3 regions of the Chryseobacterium camelliae genome follow, and region 1 is predicted to be linked to each of the others. Evidence: riboswitches for the same ligand, from Rfam matches in the RefSeq annotation. Region 1 holds a riboswitch; each other region holds the start of a gene.
The links. Region 1 has a riboswitch for cobalamin ahead of CGB83_RS17525 (TonB-dependent receptor plug domain-containing protein). Riboswitches for the same ligand answer to the same signal wherever they lie in the genome.
Positions count from the first base shown of each region.

Region 2: it holds a riboswitch for cobalamin, as region 1 does, so the genes downstream of both, metE (5-methyltetrahydropteroyltriglutamate--homocysteine S-methyltransferase) here and CGB83_RS17525 (TonB-dependent receptor plug domain-containing protein) in region 1, are expected to answer to the same signal.
Region 3: it holds a riboswitch for cobalamin, as region 1 does, so the genes downstream of both, CGB83_RS06240 (acyl-CoA thioesterase) here and CGB83_RS17525 (TonB-dependent receptor plug domain-containing protein) in region 1, are expected to answer to the same signal.

Region 1 is NZ_CP022986.1:3,792,732-3,800,048, forward strand. It holds gene CGB83_RS17505 (CCA tRNA nucleotidyltransferase) at 1-814, shown strand, start outside; gene CGB83_RS17515 (hypothetical protein) at 2,090-2,272, shown strand; gene CGB83_RS17520 (DUF5074 domain-containing protein) at 2,724-3,770, opposite strand; gene CGB83_RS17525 (TonB-dependent receptor plug domain-containing protein) at 3,783-5,609, opposite strand; cobalamin riboswitch at 5,641-5,817, opposite strand; gene cdd (cytidine deaminase) at 6,066-6,548, opposite strand; gene namA (NADPH dehydrogenase NamA) at 6,653-7,317, shown strand, end outside.
Region 2 is NZ_CP022986.1:631,523-638,839, forward strand. It holds gene CGB83_RS02890 (single-stranded DNA-binding protein) at 1-41, opposite strand, end outside; gene CGB83_RS02895 (HPP family protein) at 295-963, shown strand; gene CGB83_RS02900 (hypothetical protein) at 902-1,246, shown strand; gene CGB83_RS02905 (TIGR01777 family oxidoreductase) at 1,266-2,183, shown strand; gene nudK (GDP-mannose pyrophosphatase NudK) at 2,242-2,823, shown strand; gene CGB83_RS02915 (hypothetical protein) at 2,855-3,430, shown strand; gene CGB83_RS02920 (hypothetical protein) at 3,497-4,024, shown strand; cobalamin riboswitch at 4,800-4,984, shown strand; gene metE (5-methyltetrahydropteroyltriglutamate--homocysteine S-methyltransferase) at 5,255-7,317, shown strand, end outside.
Region 3 is NZ_CP022986.1:1,376,729-1,384,045, forward strand. It holds gene CGB83_RS06215 (endonuclease MutS2) at 1-568, shown strand, start outside; gene CGB83_RS06220 (GEVED domain-containing protein) at 685-1,779, opposite strand; gene CGB83_RS06225 (hypothetical protein) at 1,903-2,181, shown strand; gene CGB83_RS06230 (ATP-binding cassette domain-containing protein) at 2,178-2,840, shown strand; gene CGB83_RS06235 (hypothetical protein) at 2,870-3,670, shown strand; cobalamin riboswitch at 3,721-3,900, shown strand; gene CGB83_RS06240 (acyl-CoA thioesterase) at 4,014-4,397, shown strand; gene CGB83_RS06245 (HD domain-containing protein) at 4,445-5,041, opposite strand; partial or broken gene CGB83_RS20440 (cytochrome P450) at 5,108-6,447, shown strand; gene CGB83_RS06260 (PadR family transcriptional regulator) at 6,653-6,982, shown strand; gene CGB83_RS06265 (PspC domain-containing protein) at 6,994-7,317, shown strand, end outside.

The sequences.
Region 1 (7,317 bases):
TTCCATGGAAAGGATCATGGTGGAATTCAATAAAATCATGCTTTCCGCAAAGCCGTCTGTCGGGTTGGGATTAATGGAGGAAACCGGTCTCCTGAAGCTGGTTATCCCCGAACTGATTGCCCTGAAAGGCATCGAAGAAGTGGAAGGACAGACCCACAAAGACAATTTTTACCATACCCTGGAAGTGGTAGACAATATCTCCATCCATACAGATAACCTCTGGCTGCGCTGGGCTGCCCTGCTGCACGACATCGGTAAAGCGCCTACCAAAAAATTCGTTGAAGGAACGGGATGGACATTCCACGGCCACGAATTTTTAGGCTCAAAGATGGTGAAAGCCCTGTTTCAGCGCCTGAAACTGCCGCTGGGAAACGACATGAAATATGTCCAGAAAATGGTGAAGCTTTCCTCAAGGCCTATTGCTTTGGTTACCGATGACGCTTCCGATTCAGCACTCAGGAGGCTGCTGTTCGACGCCGGCGAAGACCTGGAAGATTTGTTCACCCTGTGCAAAGCCGATATCACAACCAAAAACTCCCGGAAGCAGGACCGCTTCAAAAAGAATTTCGAGTATGTTGCGGTAAAGATCAAAGAGGTGGAGGAAAAAGACCAGGTGAGGAATTTTCAGCCGCCTATTTCGGGAGAGGAAATCATGGAAATGTTCAATCTTAAACCGGGACGTGAAATCGGGATCTTGAAAGAAAAAGTCAAGGAAGCCATCCTGGAAGGCGAAATTTCCAACGAAAAGGAAGACGCCAGAAACTTTGTGATTGCAGAAGCCGGAAAACTGGGGCTTTCTGTGGTGTCATCCTAAAGATACAACCCATTGAAAATATATCGCCTTTCGTAAATGAAGGGCTTTTTTGTGGCTAATAAGTAAACCACAGTGCCGGGGAGGATTGATCTATCCCGAAAATCTCTATTTTAATTATTCTTTTTTTGGTTATAGCAAGATCTTCCTTATCGAATAACTAAAAAAATACAGAACTGCCATACCTTCCAAAGACCGGAAAAGCCGACAATTAGTTTATCTGATATACTGGCAACCCTGCCTGCGGTTATCATAGTAATTAATAAAAAACAAGTAGTAGATAGTAAAGAAAAACGATAAAAAAAATAATGATATAGGTTTTGCTGTTTTGATACCTGATAAAAGCCCCGATGAAAAGCAACAGATTAAAAATCATGAAAAAGAATACTGTTAACCGGCCGATCTGTTGATGAAGAACATACTGCATAACCTCTGCATGGTACGATGTTTTACTGAAGGGTTCCGATTCCAGCCGCAGATATATGTACGGTGATGAAGCTGTAGTTTTGTGTTCACCCGGTACCGTATAAAAATATGCTTTCCGTTCCTGTTCACTCTTTAAAACTGGATTTAACCAGTACATATCTTTCGAGATCGTTTCAGGAGGAGGGTCTTTATAAATTTCTTTAATTTTATGATTGATAAAGAGCCCTGCAATACCTGTGTAAGTACCTTCAAGATCATGATTGTATCCTCTTATCCTGTGTCTGTATATGACAGGTGATCTTGCGCCACGGCTTACTTTTTTTGATTCAGTTAAGATCCCTTTATTAAGGACAAGTTTTTTTTCAAGGGATACTGTATGGTTTATAACCAATATAAGGACGGCAATGGGCAAAACAACGGACAATATTGCAAATATTTTGTATCTCATATTTCAAACGGGTATATAAAATTCCCTGAAAGTGCAGCCATTTAAAGATAGCATTTTTAGTTGAAAACTGTAAATATCAAAAAGATTATGTCAGGTAGTATAATTAAATCGGATCTTTACTATATGGATAAAAAAGTTGAATAAGCAAGATTTTAGCAAGGAACCGGAGAAAATTCGGTAATGAAATTACAGAAAACAGGGGCCGCAAAAATACATGTCTGTCAAATAGAAAATTTGATTATCTTTATAGAATAACAGAAGACATATATCAAAGTTGATAATGAGATCTTAGAATCGAGCCTGATGAAAACGGGTTTAATACGATCAGGATTCAACATCATTATTCCACAGCCATTTGGAGATAGGTAAACCGCTTGAGTATATGGATTCATAAAATATCAATCATGAAGTATGTCATATATTTTCTTCCGGCTGTTTTTTTCGGAATCTTAGGAATTGTTATCAACCATTTTCAGTTGTTTGATTTAGGCCCGGGATACCGTACACCATATATCCTGATGGCGGCATTGAGTATAGCCGGCGTTTATAAGGCAATCAAGCTTAAAAACAGCACAAAGACCTACTGATCCTGTTTCTGGATAATTTGAAAAAGGATGATAACATTTCAGGCCACAGGTTCAGGTGACATCTTATCATCATAACGGCCTGTTTTATGATATGATAAGGTGATTTTCCCAGACATATAAGATCATGATTAGGTTAAATTTTTAACCTGTTCTGCTTATCAGCTCTATAGGACCAGCTTTACATGGAAAACACCCGGCCAAAGATTAAAGAAAAGCAAATCTTTGAAGTGCTTATCAATAATCCACAATATATGGATACAGCCTTTCACGAATGAAGGGCCTTTTTTGTGCTTGTACATTTCAGATGGGCGAGTATGTGATAGTATTAGCCATAATAATTCGCGGATGACGATCGTATTTTCTGGGGTAAAAGAATTCCGGGCGGCTTCGAAGAAGCCGCCCGGAAAAACACAAATGATGAAAAAATATATTCTTTAGATGTGAGCTTTTTTTAGTTTTTATAAAAACCATTGGTCGCTTTACCTGCTGTAAAGGTTTTAATAAGCGATCCGGAAATATTGTAGACGCTGATCTTGCTGTCCTGTGTAAATCCGTTGGCATCAGAAGTGAAGATCTTACCATCAACAACGTTGAATCCGTACAGGTTAGAATACTGGTCAACACTGTTGGCTACCGTGAACAGGGGAGATGTAGGTGCTGCTGTAGCATTCATATCCATAGTGTACACATTGTTTCCTGAGGTAAAATAAAATTTGCCTTTTTCAATTTCCAGATTGGTCGCACTGGAGACACCTGTAAGCGTGATCGTCTTGGTGATACTTCCTGAAGCCGAGATCTGATAGATGTACGAATCTGAGGTTCCGGCTGCAATGGCATAGACGTTCTGGTTGTCAGAAATGATCTTGTTGATATTTCCATTCGGCAGGTTGATCGTTGCCTGTACATCGTTGGTTGAAGTATTGATGTAAGTAATCTTGTTTCCGTACCCGTAAGATGCATTTTGCACGAAGATGTTGTTTCCTGCAGCAACCACTCGTTCAGCTGCATCAGTACTGGAAAAAGAAATTTTCTTTACAAAAGAAAGGTCAGCGGCTTTATAAATGCTCACATATTTTTCACCGCCGTACTTGTCATTGGTTACGTAAATATTGTTGTTGGCAAAGGCCATATAACGCGGCTGGTTGATCTGGTTGGTGATTTCACCCGTGCTTTTAAAATTATATCGGTTAACGATTTGGATTTTGTTGGTGTTATTCAGTACGAGATAAGCATTTTCACCGTTGAATACAATGGTCTGAAGTACATCCCCAAGGTTGCTTCCGCCATTGTTGCTGGAGAAAAGGTTGTCCTGTTTAAGGCTCAGGTCGCTGCTGACAAAGGTTACATCAGCGTTCGGCTTTCCGAAATTTCCTTCGTTGGTAAGCAGGAATCCGTTTCCGTAGTAGATTTCCTGGGTTATTTCATCATCACTGCTACACGATACGGCAAACAGGATGGTGAAGGCAAAAATAAATTGTAAGAGTCTTGTTATTTTCATTATACTAAAATTTTAAAAATTAATGGTTGCGTAAATACTGTAATTCCTTTTAGGCATGGGGTAATAAGATACCGTTTCGTAAACTGTATCAGTAATATTGTTTACCTTCAGCCCTAGTGTATATTTTTTGTTCAGAGTTCCTGAAAACCCTGCGTTAAGGACAAAATACGGATCCAGTGCATCGGCTTTCTTTTCATCTGTCGTGGTATAGGTAAGCCCGTTGAACAGTCCCTGGACATATACTCTGAGAAAATCGTAACGGTAATCGATGCTGGCTACGGCTTTGTGGATCGGAACATACACCATCTGCTTGTCCGTCTGCTTGTTGATGGACCTGGCATAGGTATATCCTCCGTTCAGCTTTAATCCATGCTTTCCGAACTGCTTTTCATAGGTAACCTGTGATTCCAGTCCGTATGAATCTACCCTGTAGGTATTGAAGACAGCCCAGTAGCCGTAAGGAGTCGGCAGCCAGTTGATGTAGTTTTTGATATGCATAAAATACGGACTCAGGGTAAGTTTTAAACTTCCGAACCTGAATTCATGGTCCATATCCACATTCAGCGAAGTTTCCGGGACAAGATTCGTGTTTCCGCCCTGTTTCCAGTATAGGTCATTAAAAGAAGGGATCCTGAAGTTCCTTGAAACATTCATGCCGGTGCTGTACCATTTCACAGCAGTCCATTTTCCTGAAAATGAAAACAGGACGGGAGAAGTGATATCCTCTACAAAATCTTTTTTAACACCGGCTTCAAAACGAAGGTCTTCAGTAGGGAAGTAGCGCAACAGCCCTGCCACAGAACCCATATTCCTTCTGATGCTGCCGAGGCCCGACTGGTATCCTTCCGCCGTATTCACCTGGAATTCCCCAATGGCATTCACGTTGATCTTCGGTGTTATGAAATAATTGAGATCATTTTTAATGATGTAGTTTTTTCCGTCTGCACCGCTGGTCTTCGGTTGGTCTATATCTCCGAAATACTGGAAATTATCCTCTGTATAAGCTGCTTTCAGGCTGTTGGTAAAGGTGCTTTGACGGAAATCCCATGCAACAAGGCTCCGCAAAGTCTGCGCGTTGTATTTTGTTTTGTTGCCGTTTTCCACAAAAATAGGATAGCGCTGGGATGCGTCAAACATCTGGCTTTGCCAGGAAATAATGTGGTGGCTGCTTAATTTATACGAAGTCCCGATGTTGAAGGTGGTATTATAATACCTTCCGTTGCGGTTGATATATTCTTTTTCCTTTACCTCATAATCATTCTGGCTGATGGAGTAATGGGCAGATGCCTTAAAGCTGAAACGGTCATTGCTGAACCCTGCTTTCGCAAAATTAATGTACGTCCCGAAGGAGGCTGCTTCCGAATACAGGCTTCCCTGAAATCCTTTCCCGAATTCCAGCTGGTCGTTCAGGTGGATGCTTCCGCCTATGGCTGAGCTTCCGTACTGCACGCTTCCGCCGCCGGATTTTACTTCCAGCCGGTCATACCCGAAAAGAGGGATGTTGTTGAGGTCTGCCTGACCCAGGAAATTGGAATTGATGTTGATGCCGTTCCAAACCACGGCGGTATGGCCTGCACTCGTTCCCCGGAAAGAGGGGGAAGAAACTGCGCCGCGGCCGTTTTCTTTGATGTAAACGGGAGACTGGAAACGCAGCAGTTCAGAAAGGTTGGTGCTGTTTTTCTTAACGTCTTCCGGACTGATCGTATTCACCTGATGAAAACGCTTGACCTTATTCATCTGGCTGTCGAAAATATACACAGTATCAATGATCTTTTCCTGTCCGAAAAGAAAACATCCGTACGCCGAAAAGGCCAGTGCTAAAGACTTTTTTATATTCATATTCATTCGCTTTTCCTCCGAAAGCAATAGATTTTTTAGTTAGATTCTGGCAGGTCTCCTGGCTTTCGCATTCTGCGCCTTCCCATGGTTACAGTGGCTGTAGTGCAGAACATCTTATCGCGATTTACAGTTGCGGGGACAGCTCGGGATTTTCATCCGATTCCCTATTAATTCCAATACATTGGAAACCAAAATTTTTGCAAAGATAAACTTTTAAGCTGAAATTCAAAATGATGCAGCATCAAAGAAAATTACTGAGGCACCGGCAGGGTATATGGGCTGAAAACCTGAGGCGTAGCTAATGCGACATACTTTAAATAGAATCAGGAGCTTTTTCCAGCTATCCGCTCATACTCCTCGCGCAGCCGCACAGTCCGTTCCGCTGCGGGGTAACCGCTGCTATCTGGGCTAGGAGGCTGTGCATGATACAAAAGATCCGGATCTTATAAAAACGGATTACAAAAATGTCCCGTCAAAGTAAAAAGGCAAAAGGTCTTTGATGGCATCTACTTTATACACTTCATCATTCATGCTGGCGAAGTAGAGCTCAATGTTTTCCTGCTGCTTGGTTTCGTACTCCATCAGGCTCTGGCGGCAGCCTCCGCACGGCGGAATTGGCGGATGCGCTTCCTGGGAGATCCTGGGTCCGCCCACCACAAATATTTTTTTTACCCGGACATCCGGAAAATTAGCGGAAATCCAGAATATGGCCGTCCTTTCTGCACAGAGGCCCGAAGGAAACGCCGCATTTTCCTGATTGCTGCCGGTATGGATTTCCCCGTTCTCCAGAAGCACGGCGCAGCCTACCAGGAAGTTGGAATAAGGAGCATAGGCTTTTGCGCGGGCCTCTCTGGCTTTGTCCAGCAGTTGCTGTTCCATGCCGTTCAGCGCGCTCCTGTCCTTAAAATATTCATAGCGGATATGGGTTTCTTTTTTCATGGGGTCCCTGAATTAAAAAAGGGGCATAAAATTAGCTTTTTTCGATCACGTGGGCAATAATATTACCTTTTGCCCGAAATTTTAAATTTAAATTCAGATTAAACATGTTGTATACACCTATCAAATTCAGAAATGTAGAGCTGAAAAACCGCTGGGTCATGTCGCCGATGTGCATGTATTCCTGTGAAGAGGGCCTGGCGAACGATTTTCATTTTGTCCATTACGGAAGCAGGGCACAGGGCGGAACCGGCCTCCTGATCGTGGAAGCCACGGGAGTGGAGCCGCGGGGAAGGATTACCAACCACTGCATGGGCATCTGGAATGACGAACAGGCAGAATGCTTGAAGAGGATCGTTGAGTTCGTGCATTTTTACTCCGAAAGCAAAATCGGGATTCAGCTGGCGCATTCCGGCAGGAAAGGATCTACCTGGAACAATGTGCAGATCCCGCTTGAGGAAGGCTGGGAGACCATTGCGCCGAGTTCCATTCCCTATCATCCGTCCGAAAGGATTCCGCATGCACTTACCAAAGAAGAGATCCGGGAACAGGTACAATATTTTAAAGAAGCCGCAAGAAGAGCTGTCTTCGCAGGATTTGATGTTATTGAAATCCACGCGGCACACGGATACCTGGTTCACCAGTTCCTGTCACCGTTATCCAATATCAGGACTGATGAATACGGAGGAAGCTTTGAGAACCGCATCCGTTTCTTACTCGAAATCGTAGACGCTGTTAACGAGGAACTCAATCAGGATGTAGCCTTATTTGT
Region 2 (7,317 bases), 1.2 Mb from region 1:
CCTGTGTACCCGATCAGGGTTACTTTGTTTCTTAGTGACATAATATTAATTTTTAAAAGATTAGTTTTCAGATCCTTGACGCTCACTGTTTTTCCGGATCTCTGTTGCAAAGATTGCAGATGTACACTTCCATATCCGGTTAAAAACTATTTAAATTCATTTGTAGTCGTTTGCAAACGGATAATTACGTATATTTGAATGGAAGAAGGGATGCTGACGGTTTACCAATACTAGATCAATCAATTTTATGCAGCGTCATTTTTTCCTTCATTCGACATTTATGAGTTTACAGCAATGAAAAAAACAATACAAAGAACATTCAGGGTTTCCAGATATGTCATTTACCGTGAAACACTGGTTGATTACAGGGAACACTTCTGGTCTTTCCTCGGAGCTTTCTTCGGAATCGGCATCATTGCCTTTATCCAGTCGCATTCTCTCGCCGCTACGGAAAATATTTTTCTGATCGGATCTTTCGGGGCTTCCAGCGTGCTGATTTACGGAGCGATACAAAGCCCGCTGGCACAGCCGAGGAACCTTGTGGGCGGCCATGTGATTTCAGCATTGGTAGGAGTTACCATTTACAAAATTGTTCCGGATATCATCTGGCTTTCGGCACCTCTTGCCGTGGCCTTTTCCATCATATTGATGCAGTATACCAAAACCCTGCATCCGCCGGGAGGTGCTACTGCCCTCATTGCAGTAAGTTCTACCGGAAAAATCCCTGAGCTGGGCTATTGGTATGTTATTTCTCCCGTCTTAAGCGGCTGCCTTATCTTATTGCTGACCGCCCTGTTCTTCAACAACCTGACGCCTAACAGAAGCTACCCTGCACACAACCGATTTAAGAAGCTGCTAAAAAAAAGACATCAACATTCACATCCTGTTAAAAAGATCAGCCATGAACTGTTTAGAATGCGGCGAAAAAATCATCGGCCGGTCAGACAAAAAATTCTGCAATGATGCCTGCCGGAATGCCTATAACAATAAGCAGAATAAAGACTCGAGCAACCTGATGAGGAATGTGAACAACAAGCTGCGGAAAAATTACCGGATCCTCAGGGAAGTGAATACGGAAGGAAAAACAAAAATAACCCGGTCAAAACTTGATGGCTTAGGTTTTGATTTTGATTATTTCACAAATCTTAAAGTGTACAAAAACGGTTCGGAATATAAATTTATCTATGATTACGGATATAAAATCCTGGAAGAAGATTTTGTTTTAATTGTCAGAAACCAGGGATAGCCCGACAAAAATGCCTATTATGAAAGAAATTATCCTGATTACCGGAGCCAACGGATTGATTGCCCGCAAACTGGCCGAAAAGCTGGACAAAGAATATAGAGTCAGGTTCCTAACGCGCAAAAAAAAGAAAGCCCATGAATTTGAATGGGACCTGAAAAAAGGCACAGTAGATCAGGCTGCTTTCGACAATGTTTCCCATATCATCCATCTTGCCGGCGCCAATATTTCTGAAAAACGATGGACCGATGAAAGAAAAAAGGAACTGATTTCCAGTCGTGTTGATTCTGCCCGGCTTCTGATGGAAGGTGTCAGAAACCGGAATATCAAGCTGAAATCCTTTATTTCCGCGTCAGGGATCAATTATTACGGTACGGAAACTACTGAAAAGATATATACTGAAGAAGATCCGGCAGGAAAAGATTTCCTGAGTGAGGTCGTCGTCCTGTGGGAACAGGTTGCCGATGAATTCACTGAAAACGGACTGGCCGAAAGAGTCGTGAAGCTGCGCACGGCGGTGGTCCTTTCTGAAAAAGAAGGCGCTTTAAAAAAGTTGATGGTTCCTGTGGAATACGGGATCGGTTCTCCCCTGGGCACCGGAAAGCAGTATATGCCCTGGATTCACCTTGAAGATATCGCCTCAATGTATGAATATGCCGTAAAAAACAATTCCGTGGAAGGCGCTTATAATGCCGTTGCTCCACAACATACTACCAATGCTGCTTTTACGAAAGAAGTGGCCGGAATACTGAACCGTCCGTTTATCATGCCGAATGTACCGGCGTTCCTGTTGAAATTGATTTTCGGCGAACTTTCGGTAGCCGTACTGGAAGGTTCAAGGGCTTCAGCAAAAAAAATAATGGATTCCGGATTCGATTTCAGGTTCCCGGATCTCCATACTGCTTTACAAGATTTATTAAAAGATAAAATTAACAAATAAGAAAATCAGGAGACTTATTGAATAAACCTGCTTTTACGTATTTCAAACCTATTCATTTATGCAAGACAATAAAATCCATATTACCAAAACTGAAATCCTTTCTGACCAGTGGTATACCCTGAAAAAAGTGACGTATGACAAAACCATGCATAACGGAAGTGTCAGGACCCAGAGCAGAGAAGCGTATGACCGTGGAAACGGTGCCGCTATTCTGCTGTATGACAAAGAACGGAAAACCGTCATATTAACCCGTCAGTTCCGGCTGCCTTCTTTCCTGAACGGAAACCCTACCGGAATGCTGATTGAGGTATGTGCCGGGCTGCTGGATAACGATGATCCGGAAGCATGCATCCGAAGGGAAACTGAGGAGGAAACCGGGTATAAAATCTCTCATGTGGAAAAGGTTTTCGAAGCGTATATGTCTCCCGGTGCCGTTACAGAGATCCTGTATTGCTTTATTGCGGAATATGCCCAGGATATGAAAACAGCAGAGGGCGGCGGTCTTGAAGAGGAAGGTGAAGACATCGAGGTCCTGGAATTCGGGTATGAAGAGGCACTGCGGATGGTAGACACCGGAGAAATCAGGGACGCGAAAACTATTATGCTGATACAGCATCTGAGAGTTAAAAATATTTTATAAATTATTACGTTTTACTTTAAATCCTTTTTTCATGAAAATATGGTATACCCTTAGTCTTTCTATCCTGTTTTGCGCACCTGCTTTTGCTCAGAAGGCGGAGAAACTGGGCGCAAAAGACAAGGCAGCAACGGAACATTTCCAAAACAGCTATAAAAAGAAAAATTATAAAAAATTCGATGGTAAAATAATCCCTGGCAGTAATGAAGTCCGGTTTGATGATAAAGTGGTTTATTATGACACTTCGGATAAAACCACTGCCCTGCTGCTTAAAGAGGGACTCATTTATCCTCAGCTGCTGACTGACTACCAGATGCAGAAATTCATTGACGAAACCACCGACCGTACCCAAAAAAGGTTTTTAAAGCTGCAGAAAGATCCCAGAGCGGGTTTTGATGTAAACCAAGTGAAACTTGGCCCGATAACTGAAGCCAGCTTTCTGAAAACCGGTCCGCAGGTAAGGCGATTCAAAATGATCTGCAAAGACAGCAGGTTCCCGAATTCCATCATCTATTTTATCGAACTCACCAATAAAAGTGCGACTGATGCTACGCCAACGGAACAATTTATTAAGGAAGCCAAACTGACGCATATTTATCAGCAGGAATAACATATCTATTACCCTGGTGTTATATTGATGAATCATCATAGATTAATGACTGCTGAATACCAAAACATGAGTTTATATTTCAATGCCATCTGTGAGTTCAGGCAGTTGAATCCTGTGGTCAAAGGACAGCCGTTACGGACCAATGATCCCGGTATGATGAGCATCAGGGATTCACTTCTTGGGTTAAAGCATGCGTTAGAACAGCAGTACACATCAATAGATAATATTGATTGCTCTATTCAAATCTCAAAAGGGATCACCAATCTTCCTCATATTCTGTATGCCTGTATCCTTCCGCCTGGCCAGTTGGTTCCGAACGGTATCTACACAGCCATTTGTTTTGATATTCTGGGCAGAGGTGCCCTGGCAGGATGTGTTGAGTCTAAAGTAACGGCTAAAGGGTTAACCACAGTGCACAGGAAGAAAGGCGGCAAGCTCCTCGGTATCGATGTAGATGGTGCCAGTGAAAGAACACAGTACAACAATGTATTCGTCAACCCGAAAGAATTTTATTATCCTCTTGAGAATACTGTAGAATTAGATCTGCACATTAAAGCTTCACTGAAGCTGGCCATTGGTTTTCTTGAACGCTGATGGTATTGTAAACAACAGCAACTTAAAGTTAGCTTTAAAAGGTATATCAGGAACTGATTTAACAGACTGTTATTGTTCAAAAACTTCTCGATACACTCCGCTGCGCTGCATTACTCGAAGTGACGAATGAGATATTTTACTGAACAAATACTAAAGTAGTAAATTAATAATTAAAATTTACTTTGTAAACAGCCGTCACTTCGAGTAGCTTGAAAAAGCGTATCGAGAAGTGATTTAACAGAACACTATTGCTCAAAAACTTCTCGATACACTCTGCTACGCTGCGTTACTCGAAGTGACGGAGGAGATATTTTACTGAACAAACACTAAAGTAGTAAATTAATAATTAAAATTTACTTTGTAAACAGCCGTCACTTCGAGTAGCTTGAAAAAGCGTATCGAGAAGTGATTTAACAGAACACTATTGCTCAAAAACTTCTCGATACACTCCGCTTCGCTGCGTTACTCGAAGTGACGCAGGAAATAATTGTATGAATTAGAAGCTTGAGTGAGTTTGGAATCAAAAATTTATACGATCAACCTCCGTCACTTCGAGTAGCTTGAAAAAGCGTATCGAGCAAGTGGTTTAACAGGGTGCTATCGCTCAAAACTTCTTAAAGCTTCTTGATATACTTAGCTCAGATTTGCTACTCAGACTTGCAAAGAATACCATCTTTTTACATACTTTGCAATAAAACACCTCCAAAACTAATTACATCCGGTTTTTCAAAACAAATAATTCCTACATTTGCTCCAGAAAACAGTTCTTTAACATACTTCATCAAACGGAAAAGGTTTTACGTAAAGTAGATTAATAGGGAATCGTGTGAGAATCACGAGCTGTCGCGCAACTGTAAGTAATACCCCAAAGGTTTTTGTCCTAGTATATCCACTGTGAAAACGGGAAGGATGACAGAAACTGTTACAAGTCAGGAGACCTGCCTGTTCCGGATTGACAATGCTCCCGCGGTCCGGAGTTTTGGTCATAAAGATGATACCGGAATGTATTGGTTAAATTTATCAGGACTGAAAACAGAGTTGCTTTGGCACAGATAACACTAAGCCCTAAGCTGTTCAACCATCTTTAAATTTACCTGTAAAACTCATGCCGTGCTGCATGGGAAAATATATTTCAAAGTATCATTCCCAATGGATCAGATCCTGTTTGCGCTGGCATTGCGAAGCATCTGAAGAACTTTTAATAATTGTTTTATTTAAAAGTTTAAGAACATGCAAACGCACATTCTGGGCTATCCGCGTATTGGTAGCCAAAGAGAACTCAAAAAAGCCTGCGAGCAGTATTGGTCAGGCAAAATTTCACTGGATGAACTGCTGGAAACCGGCAAAAATCTCACCCTACACCACTGGAAAAATCAGCACGAAGCAGGCATCGACCTGATTCCCTGCAACGATTTTTCGTATTACGATCAGGTGCTGGATATGACGCTTACTGTAGGAGCCATTCCGCCACGGTACCTCGAAATTGCTTCCCGGAAAACAGAGACTGATTTGTACTTCGCCATGGCAAGAGGGTTTCAGCAGGAAGGTCTGGACATTACCGCGATGGAAATGACGAAATGGTTCGACACCAACTATCATTACATTGTCCCTGAATTCCATAAAGATCAAGAATTCTCGCTGTTTTCAGACAGGATCATCAGGGAATTCACCAGAGCAAAAGAAGCAGGCATCAAAGCAAAGCCTGTCATCATCGGATTACTGACTTATCTCCTGCTCGGAAAAGAAAAGGAAGAAGGTTTTGATAAACTGGATTTAGCGCAGAATTTACTTCCGGTATACCTCCGGATCTTGAAGGAACTGGAACAGCACGGCGCGGAATACATCCAGTTTGATGAGCCATTCCTCGCAATGGACCTTACTGAAAAGGCTAAAGAAACCTATGAATTCATCTATGCTGAAATCAGAAAAGAGTTCCCGGATCTGAAATTGATCATTGCCACCTATTTTGAAGGTTTAAGGGATAACCTTACCCTGGCGGTTTCCCTTCCTGCCGATATTCTGCATATCGACCTGGTCCGTTGCCCCGAACAGCTGAATGAGGTATTAAGGATCCTTCCAAAAACAATGAGTCTATCCCTGGGAATCGTGGACGGAAGAAATATCTGGAAAAACAATTTTCAGAAATCCCTCCAGGTTATCGAAAGAGCAATCACAAAAATCGGTACCGATAGGATCCTTATTGCACCTTCATGCTCTCTGCTCCACACACCTATTGACCTGGATCTGGAAAAGAACGAGAACATTTTATATCCGGAAATCAAGCATTGGATGGCTTTTGCCAGGCAGAAATTGAGTGAAGTCGTAAGCCTGAAAAAACTGGCATCCGGAAATGCCAATTATGAGGTATTGCTTGAGTATGCCCATAATCAGAAAGCCGTTGAAGATCGTGAGGTTTCTGCGCTGATCCATAATGAAGACGTAAAAATACGTGCGGAAGTCATTACCAGTGAGGAGACGCATAGGGAGCATCCTTTTTCCATCCGGAAGAAAATCCAGCGCCATGTGCTCCAGCTTCCTCTTTTCCCCACCACAACCATCGGCTCATTCCCGCAAACCACAGAAGTAAGGAACTGGAGGTCCAGATTTAAAAAGGGAGAGCTGAATGCAAAACAGTATGACAAACTTCTGAAGCAGGAAACCAAACGCACCATCCGCTGGCAGGAAGACATCGGGATCGATGTGCTGGTTCACGGTGAATTTGAGCGCAATGACATGGTGGAATATTTCGGGGAACAGCTGGCCGGATTTGCCTTTACGCAAAACGGCTGGGTACAGAGCTACGGAAGCCGCTGCGTGAAACCACCGGTAATTTACGGAGACGTACACCGTCCGAACCCAATGACGGTCTACTGGTCCGAATATGCGCAGTCTTTAACCAAAAAATGGGTAAAAGGAATGCTGACCGGACCGGTTACCATTCTTCAGTGGTCGTTTGTGCGTGATGACCAGCCGCGTTCGCTTACGTGCAGGCAGATTGCACTGGCCATCCGCGATGAAGTCTGCGATCTTGAAAGAGCCGGGATCCGGATCATCCAGATTGACGAGCCTGCGATCCGCGAAGGGTTGCCGCTAAGAAAATCCGACTGGAAGAATTACCTGAAATGGGCCGTGGAAGCATTTCGGATCTCGGCCAGCGGCGTAGAGGATGCCACCCAGATCCATACGCATATGTGTTATTCTGAATTCAATGATATCATCCAGGATATTGCCGATATGGACGCCGATGTCATCACCATAGAATGTTCCCGGAGCCAGATGGAACTTCTGAATGC
Region 3 (7,317 bases), 2.0 Mb from region 1:
CATCGTTAAGCTCCAGCAGGAAAAATTTGAAGTTGAAAAACTGAAAACCGACCTGGCGGAAAGAAAGGAATCGGTAGAAGATAAACGGGACAACCTGCAAAAGCTGAATGATCAGTTGCAGCAGAAACTGTTCAACTTCCAGAAGCTGTATGAGGAAGAACACCGCAAGCTTCAGTTCGGGAATAAGATTGAAGCGTTTATCGACAGCTATGTCAAAGGAAAATCAAGGAAAGATGTTGTCAAGGATTTCGTAAAAATCCTGGAGCAGGAAAAATTCAGGAAAGTAGGTGCCGATAAGGATGAATCCAAACGCCTGCAGGTGGTGAAGCGTAAGATCACCCAGCAGCTGAAAAAAGAAGATGTACAGGAGCGGATTGCCGAAACCAACGAAAAGCTGGAAGAAAAAATCAAGACCGAACGGGCGTTATGGATGAAAGAAGGCCAGCGGGTACGGATTAAAGGCAGTACCAGCGTAGGAACCATTGAAAAAGTTTCCAAAAACAAGGTGATCGTTAATTACGGGACTTTTAAGACGACAATTAATGCGGATGAACTGGAACGGATATGATCCTTTTGAATTTGGTAATTTGAAAATGATATAATTAATCCGTAAGATATCAGAAATGATACTTTCTTATGGTGATGTATAATAAAAAAGAGTGCTCATTGCCGAGCACTCTTTTATTATTTTTTGATCAGCTTAAGGCGCGTGATCTTATCATAATGTTTAACCTGTATAAAATAGATGCCTTTTACCAGATGGCGGACATCTATTTTCTGATCTGAAATTTTTCCTGTGCTGATTTTTTGCCCTGCTGCATTATAAATTTCAAATTCATGTCCGGAAATGCCTGAGACATGTATGATATCCGAGGCAGGATTAGGGTAAATACTTGCATGGTTCACTATACCGGTTTCGGAGGCAGAAAGACTGGCATCCGCTGATATATACACTCCATAATCTTCCACCTCCCCATAAGTGAACGTTCCGCAAACGGGACTTGTATAGGTTTCGCTTATTATAACTCTCATGCCTATGCCGCAGCCTGATCCTGTTTGGAATGCGGTCGGAGGAACAGCAAATGACGAACTGACTGCGGATGAACCGGCTGAATTGGAGGCTAATATCATTTCTGAATCCTGAAATGTCCCATCAGCATTAAAATCGATCCATGCTCTTACCGATGCCGTGCCCGGAGTTGCCTGCCACATCTTGGAGACTGAGATAATATTATTGGTACTTCCCAGAAACAGCTGAACTTTGCGGGACGGGTCCGGACGGTAGTCTGTATACGTTGAAGTCCCGGAATTGCTTACCATAGGAGTAAGACCTGTTCCTGACGGGGTTACCGTAACATTGGAAATATGCATTACTTCTGCACCTGTAGAAGCAGCTGTACAGTAATTCAGTGCAGTTGTAAAAGTTAGAATAGAGGATGGTAATCCTGTTAAACCATTGCATATTTTAGCAACATACACCTCATACGAAGTGCAGGGGACTAAATTAGTTAGGGTACAATAGCCTACGGACGACGAATAGATGACAGACCAGGCATTGCTGCCCACCGGCCTGAATCGTACCGCATAGTTTGGCGAATTAGGATCAAATGTCCAGTTTATCACAGCAGAATTCATCATAATAAAACTTGTATGCACATTGTCCGGCGGCAGATTATCACAGAAAATACCGGATGAGGATTCGTTTACAGTAATGTTGTTACCCTTAAGAAAAGAAGTTCCTGAGAACAGCACTAGGAAATAAAATAGATTTTTTATCATGATACCTATCGTTTAAATTATTTTTCTAAATATAGTGAATTAAATATATTAAATTACTCTGTCGAAGAAAATAAACATCAGCATTACATTTTAATTATCTTTACGGGATAAGTTCAGTTAGAAATGATCAGACAATTTACCATCCTCCGGATTTTTTATCTGAAACTGCTGATTCCATCAGTTTTCATTTCCCTGCTGTTATCTTTTCAGGGCGGATTCAGTGCTTCTGATTTCGGATTATGTTTTCTCCTGATTCTCCCCTTGCTGCATTATTTCGTTTATGAACTGAGACTGAAAAATGAATATGCATTCTATGCCCATTTCGGATTCTCAAGAATATTCCTCTGGATGTTGACGGTTATATTGAGCATCATCACCAATCTTATTACTACATTCCTATGAGCCTGCTTCATATTGACAGCATCACGAAAACATATGGCGAGAAAAGAATTCTGCAGGATATCTATATCCGTTCCGAGACAGGAAAGGTTACGGGGATTTTAGGCATAAACGGCTCGGGAAAATCTACGTTGCTTAAAATTATTTCCGGACAGGAGAAAGGGGATACAGGGTTTATCAGGATGGATGACCATGTAATCAGAAATCAAAAAGACCGGGCAGGCAGAATTGCGTACCTCCCTCAATATTCTTTTATTCCCAAACGGATAAAGATCAAAAGACTGATCCCTTTATTCTGCGGCCGGGAAAATGCAGAAACGTTATCTGCAACGGGCCTGATCCAGCCTTTTCTCAATGAAGTTCCGGGAAATCTTTCAACAGGCGAAAAAAGGATTGCGGAAGCACTGTTGATTTTATATTCAGATTCCAGATTTATTCTTCTGGATGAACCTTTCAGCGGTCTTTCACCGAAAGTGACCGCAGAGCTTCAGAAGATCATCAAAGAACAGTCAACACAAAAAGGAATTATGATTTCAGATCACCATTTTCAGGAGGTCTGGGATGTTTCAGATCATGTTTACCTGATGTCCCGAGGCTCTCTGAAACCTGTCAGGGATTTCAGTGAATTACAAAAGAATAAGTATCTGCCGGAGAGCATTTAATTTTATATCTTTGAGCTTTAAAAAGATCCATGATGAATTCCGCAACCAAAACATTATACGCTTCCGTTTTCACTATTTTTTCTCTGGCCTTTGTACCGGGGCAGTCTAAAGTACCGTTCGGAGTGGTAAAAGCTGAAGAAGGATATGCCATGGTACGCGTACCGAAGGACAATTACCGGAAGATTGTCGATAAGATCAGGATGCGTAAAGGCGATGTTTTCGTGTATGTAAAAACGGCACCCGGGGAAACGGAATGGATCTGGATCAAATACCCTGAGAAACAGGACGACGGCAAGCCTTTTGTGCGTTACGAAACTTTGGATAAGGAAGGGATGGTGAATAAAGACCGCATTGCCTTTATCGACCAGCTTCCCCAGTTTACCCCATCCAAATCCAAGAATGGAAGGTCACTTATTTTTACCGATAACAGCAATTCCAAAATTCCTGTATCCCAGAGATCCAAAGTGATTATTGATGTCTATCCTTCCAATGCCGGCTACCGCAAACAGGAAAAAGATGCCAGCGGAAATATCCTGACGATTGATAAAGTAAAACCATGGGGCATCAGCAACCAGCTTCCGGAAGGAATGACGGAGATCAAGTCCATCCGCGTCCAGCAGCCCGGAAGAGGATCCGTATTTGTGCGGGAAGCCATTAAAAATATGTTCCAGCCCACCATGGATTTCAATCATGTAGGGGTAACTTCCATTGATGACGACCATATTTTCCTTTATATGATCAACGGGTCAGGTGAAAACCGCTATACTACGCTGTGGACGATTAAGGAAGGAAGGGTGATCAGCCAGATCATTTATAAAAATCCTGAATAACCTTTTCTTTTCACGTTTTATCCGTACTTTTGCCCTGAAAAGTTTTATCGCTTATTCATCACAGGAACCGGTTCTGCTTAACGCAGATGAAAAGGGAATCGTGTGCAAATCACGAACTGTCGCGCAACTGTAAGTACCTTAAATCTTTATTGATGATCCACTGTGCAGAAGCATGGGAAGGAAATAAAGACGGTATGAGTCAGGAGACCTGCCTTTCCTCTATACAAAAAACTTTCGCGATCTGAAGTTGATTGATCTGATGAATGCTTACGGGAACATCGTATGTTCCTGCTGTCATTATTCTGCTCAACGGCTCCATTCGCTTTAATATAACAATGCAATAATGACAACAGAAGAAAGAATTGAAGCCTCGGAAACCAGAATTTTTAAAGCCGTTTTCCCTAATACCACCAATCATTATGATACCCTGTTCGGAGGGACCGCCATGCAGCTGATGGATGAAGTCGCCTTTATTACCGCTACCCGTTTTGCCCGGAAAAGGGTGGTTACGGTAAGCAGCGACAAGATCGACTTTAAAAAACCGATTCCTGCCGGGACCATTGTAGAGCTGATCGGTAAAGTAGCACACGTGGGAACCACCAGTATGAAGGTAAGTGTTGAGATCTACACGGAACAGATGTATTCTTATGAGCGTGAAAAAGCTATTGTCGGGGATTTCACTTTTGTATCCATTGATGAGTTCAAGAAACCAACTCCTATATTATAAATACATCAGTGGCTTGCAGCGGCCTCCGGCCGCCGCAAGCCTTATTATTACAGCTCTTTGACAATCTTTTGATTGTCCAGGCATTTCGTCAGCAGCATCTCAAATGCCTCACCCATTTCATCGGAAGCCCTGCCAATGGCATGTTCAAGCATCTTCCTCACCTGCTTTTCCGTTACGCCGGCTTCTGTCCAGCTCTTCCCTGATGTATGGGAGTTCAGGATGAACGGCATGATACGGTCTATGGCACAGGCGAAAATAGCATCCGGAGTCTGCTCTTCTTCAAACTCCAGCCAGAGGTTAAAAAATTCCGAGCGGATCGGTTCATCCAGGATCCCGAAAATATTTTTGGCAGACTGTTTTTCGCGCTCAAACTTCCCGACCATTGCCTGTTCATCAAACAAAAAGGTATCTCCGGCTTCAATTTCCACCAGGTCATGGATGGAAAGCATCCTGATCACCCGCAGAAGGTCGATATCCGCACTGCATTTCGCGTACGGATAAAGGATCTGGGCAAGGATGATGATCTGCCAGGAATGTTCGGCCGTATTTTCCCGCCGGGTATCATCAGCATTATAATTTCTTCTCTGTACATTTTTCAAAGCGTCTACGGCTAAGATGAAATTTATTTCCTTTTGTATTTTCATACTGCAAAAATAATTCATTTAAGGGTATCATATATATTCTTTACCTTTAGATAACAAATATTCAGTATGCCTTCACCCTTCCACTACCCTACAGAAATTACCGGACTTGATAAATTATATTCTTTGTTAAAAGGGGTTAACCATCCGCTGGAAGTCATCAGCAGGAACCACCGGATTGCCGGCGACCATTACTTCATCAATGCTTCCTTTGCTGACAAAAAGTTCATCTTTACCCAGGATCAGGAGTTTGTGGAGTACATCCTTAAAGAGAACCACAGGAATTATTTTAAATCTGAAATCCAGTCGGTTACCCTCAGGAAGTATCTGGGGAAGGGGCTGCTTACCAATAACGGAAAAGACTGGCTTCAGCAGCGAAGGCTCATACAGCCGGGATTCAGCAAAGCGAAGATCAGCAGCCTGGTTTCCATTATGGAAGAGGAAATCGACCGGTCGCTGCTGCTGTTTAAAGGCCAGGAAGAAACCGACCTGTACCATTTTTTCCATCAACTGGCTTTTGATATCGTAGCCAAAACTCTGTTCAGTTCTGATATCGACCAGGCTAAAGTCCATGAACTGGGCAGGATCATCACTGAAATCCAGGAAGTTTTCACCAGAGAAGTACGGCTTCCTTTTTACACCAAGGCCATGGATATCCTCGGGATTACCGGGAAGAACATCCGGAAAAGTGAACGGGCGAGAAAGATCATTCAGGAGATCCTGGATAAAAGGCGCGCATCCGGTGAAGAAAAGCACGATTTGCTTGATATGATGATCAATGCAAGGTATGAAGATACCCAGCTTCCCATGACCGATGAACAGCTGGTTGATGAAATGCTTATCCTGTTTATCGCCGGACATGAAACGACAGCCAACGCATTAAGCTTTATCTTTTTGAGATCAGCAGGCATCCTGAGGCGGAACAGGCTTTAAGGAACGAAATTTCCGGGTTGGGTGAAGAGGTTTTCACTCCGGAATCCCTGATGAAAAAATCCTACACCGTCAATATCATTAAGGAAGCGATGCGGCTGCATCCGCCGGCATGGGGCATTGACCGGGAAGCACTCGAGGACGACCATTTCAAAGACTATTCCTGGGGAAAAGGTACCCAGATCATCCTGTACATCAGCGGCCTGCATAGAAACCCTAAATACTGGGCAGATCCGGAAGCCTTTATTCCGGAACGTTTTGACGATGAGAATGCCCGGAACTTTGCCTATTATCCTTTCGGAGCCGGACCACGGCTGTGCATCGGGGAACATTTCGCCATGATGGAAATGGTGCTGATTGTCCGTAAATTTTATCAGCAGTTCAGCTTTATATCTTCTCACGACCAGGTAGAAAAGAAGGCATTAGTCACGCTGAGACCGGTAAAGGTATCCGGAAAAATAGTAAAAAATCCCATCTAAATAATCCTTTTCGGCTCCCCCTCAAAATTCATTAAAAATTTATATTATTGATTATCAATCAATTAATATAAAATAAAATATTTTTTCACTACTTTGTATTGCATAATACCATTTTAATTACATATCTTTGTAATGTAAAATCAGAGAAGGTTCAACTAGCTAGGAACCGGAGACTGAAAATATAACTCATTAAAACTTATTAAAAATGAATACCGAAAATACCAAAGCGCAAATGCGGAAAGGGATTCTGGAATTCTGTATTTTGAGTCTCATCAACCACCGGGAAATGTATGTGTCTGATCTTATTGATGAACTGAAAAAAGGAAAACTGGATGTCGTGGAAGGAACCCTCTACCCTCTCCTGACCAGACTTAAAAACGGGGAATTCCTCTCCTATCGTTGGGAAGAATCTACCGGCGGCCCACCCAGAAAGTATTACCAGATTACCGCAAAAGGGAAACTGTTTTTAGACGAGCTCCAGAATACCTGGAATGACCTCACCAACTCGGTTAACCAAATTACTCAAAACCATTAAAAAACAAAGCTATGAACAAGACACTCTCAATAGGACTCGCAGGTTTTTCTTTCACCATAGAAGAGCATGCTTATATAAAACTCAGCGATTATCTCAATGCACTCCGGAGCTCACTGGATGCTGAAGAAGCAGACGAGGTAATGCACGACATCGAAATCAGGATGGTTGAAATCTTCAGGGATTCCATGTCCAAACGCGAAGTAATCAACGATACAGACGTAGAAAGGGTGATTGCACAGATCGGGAGCCCTGAAAAAATCGAAGAGCAAGAAGAGGCTTACTATTCTGAAAAAAACACCAAGAAAACATATGCTCCGGGAACCGAGGCTACAGAT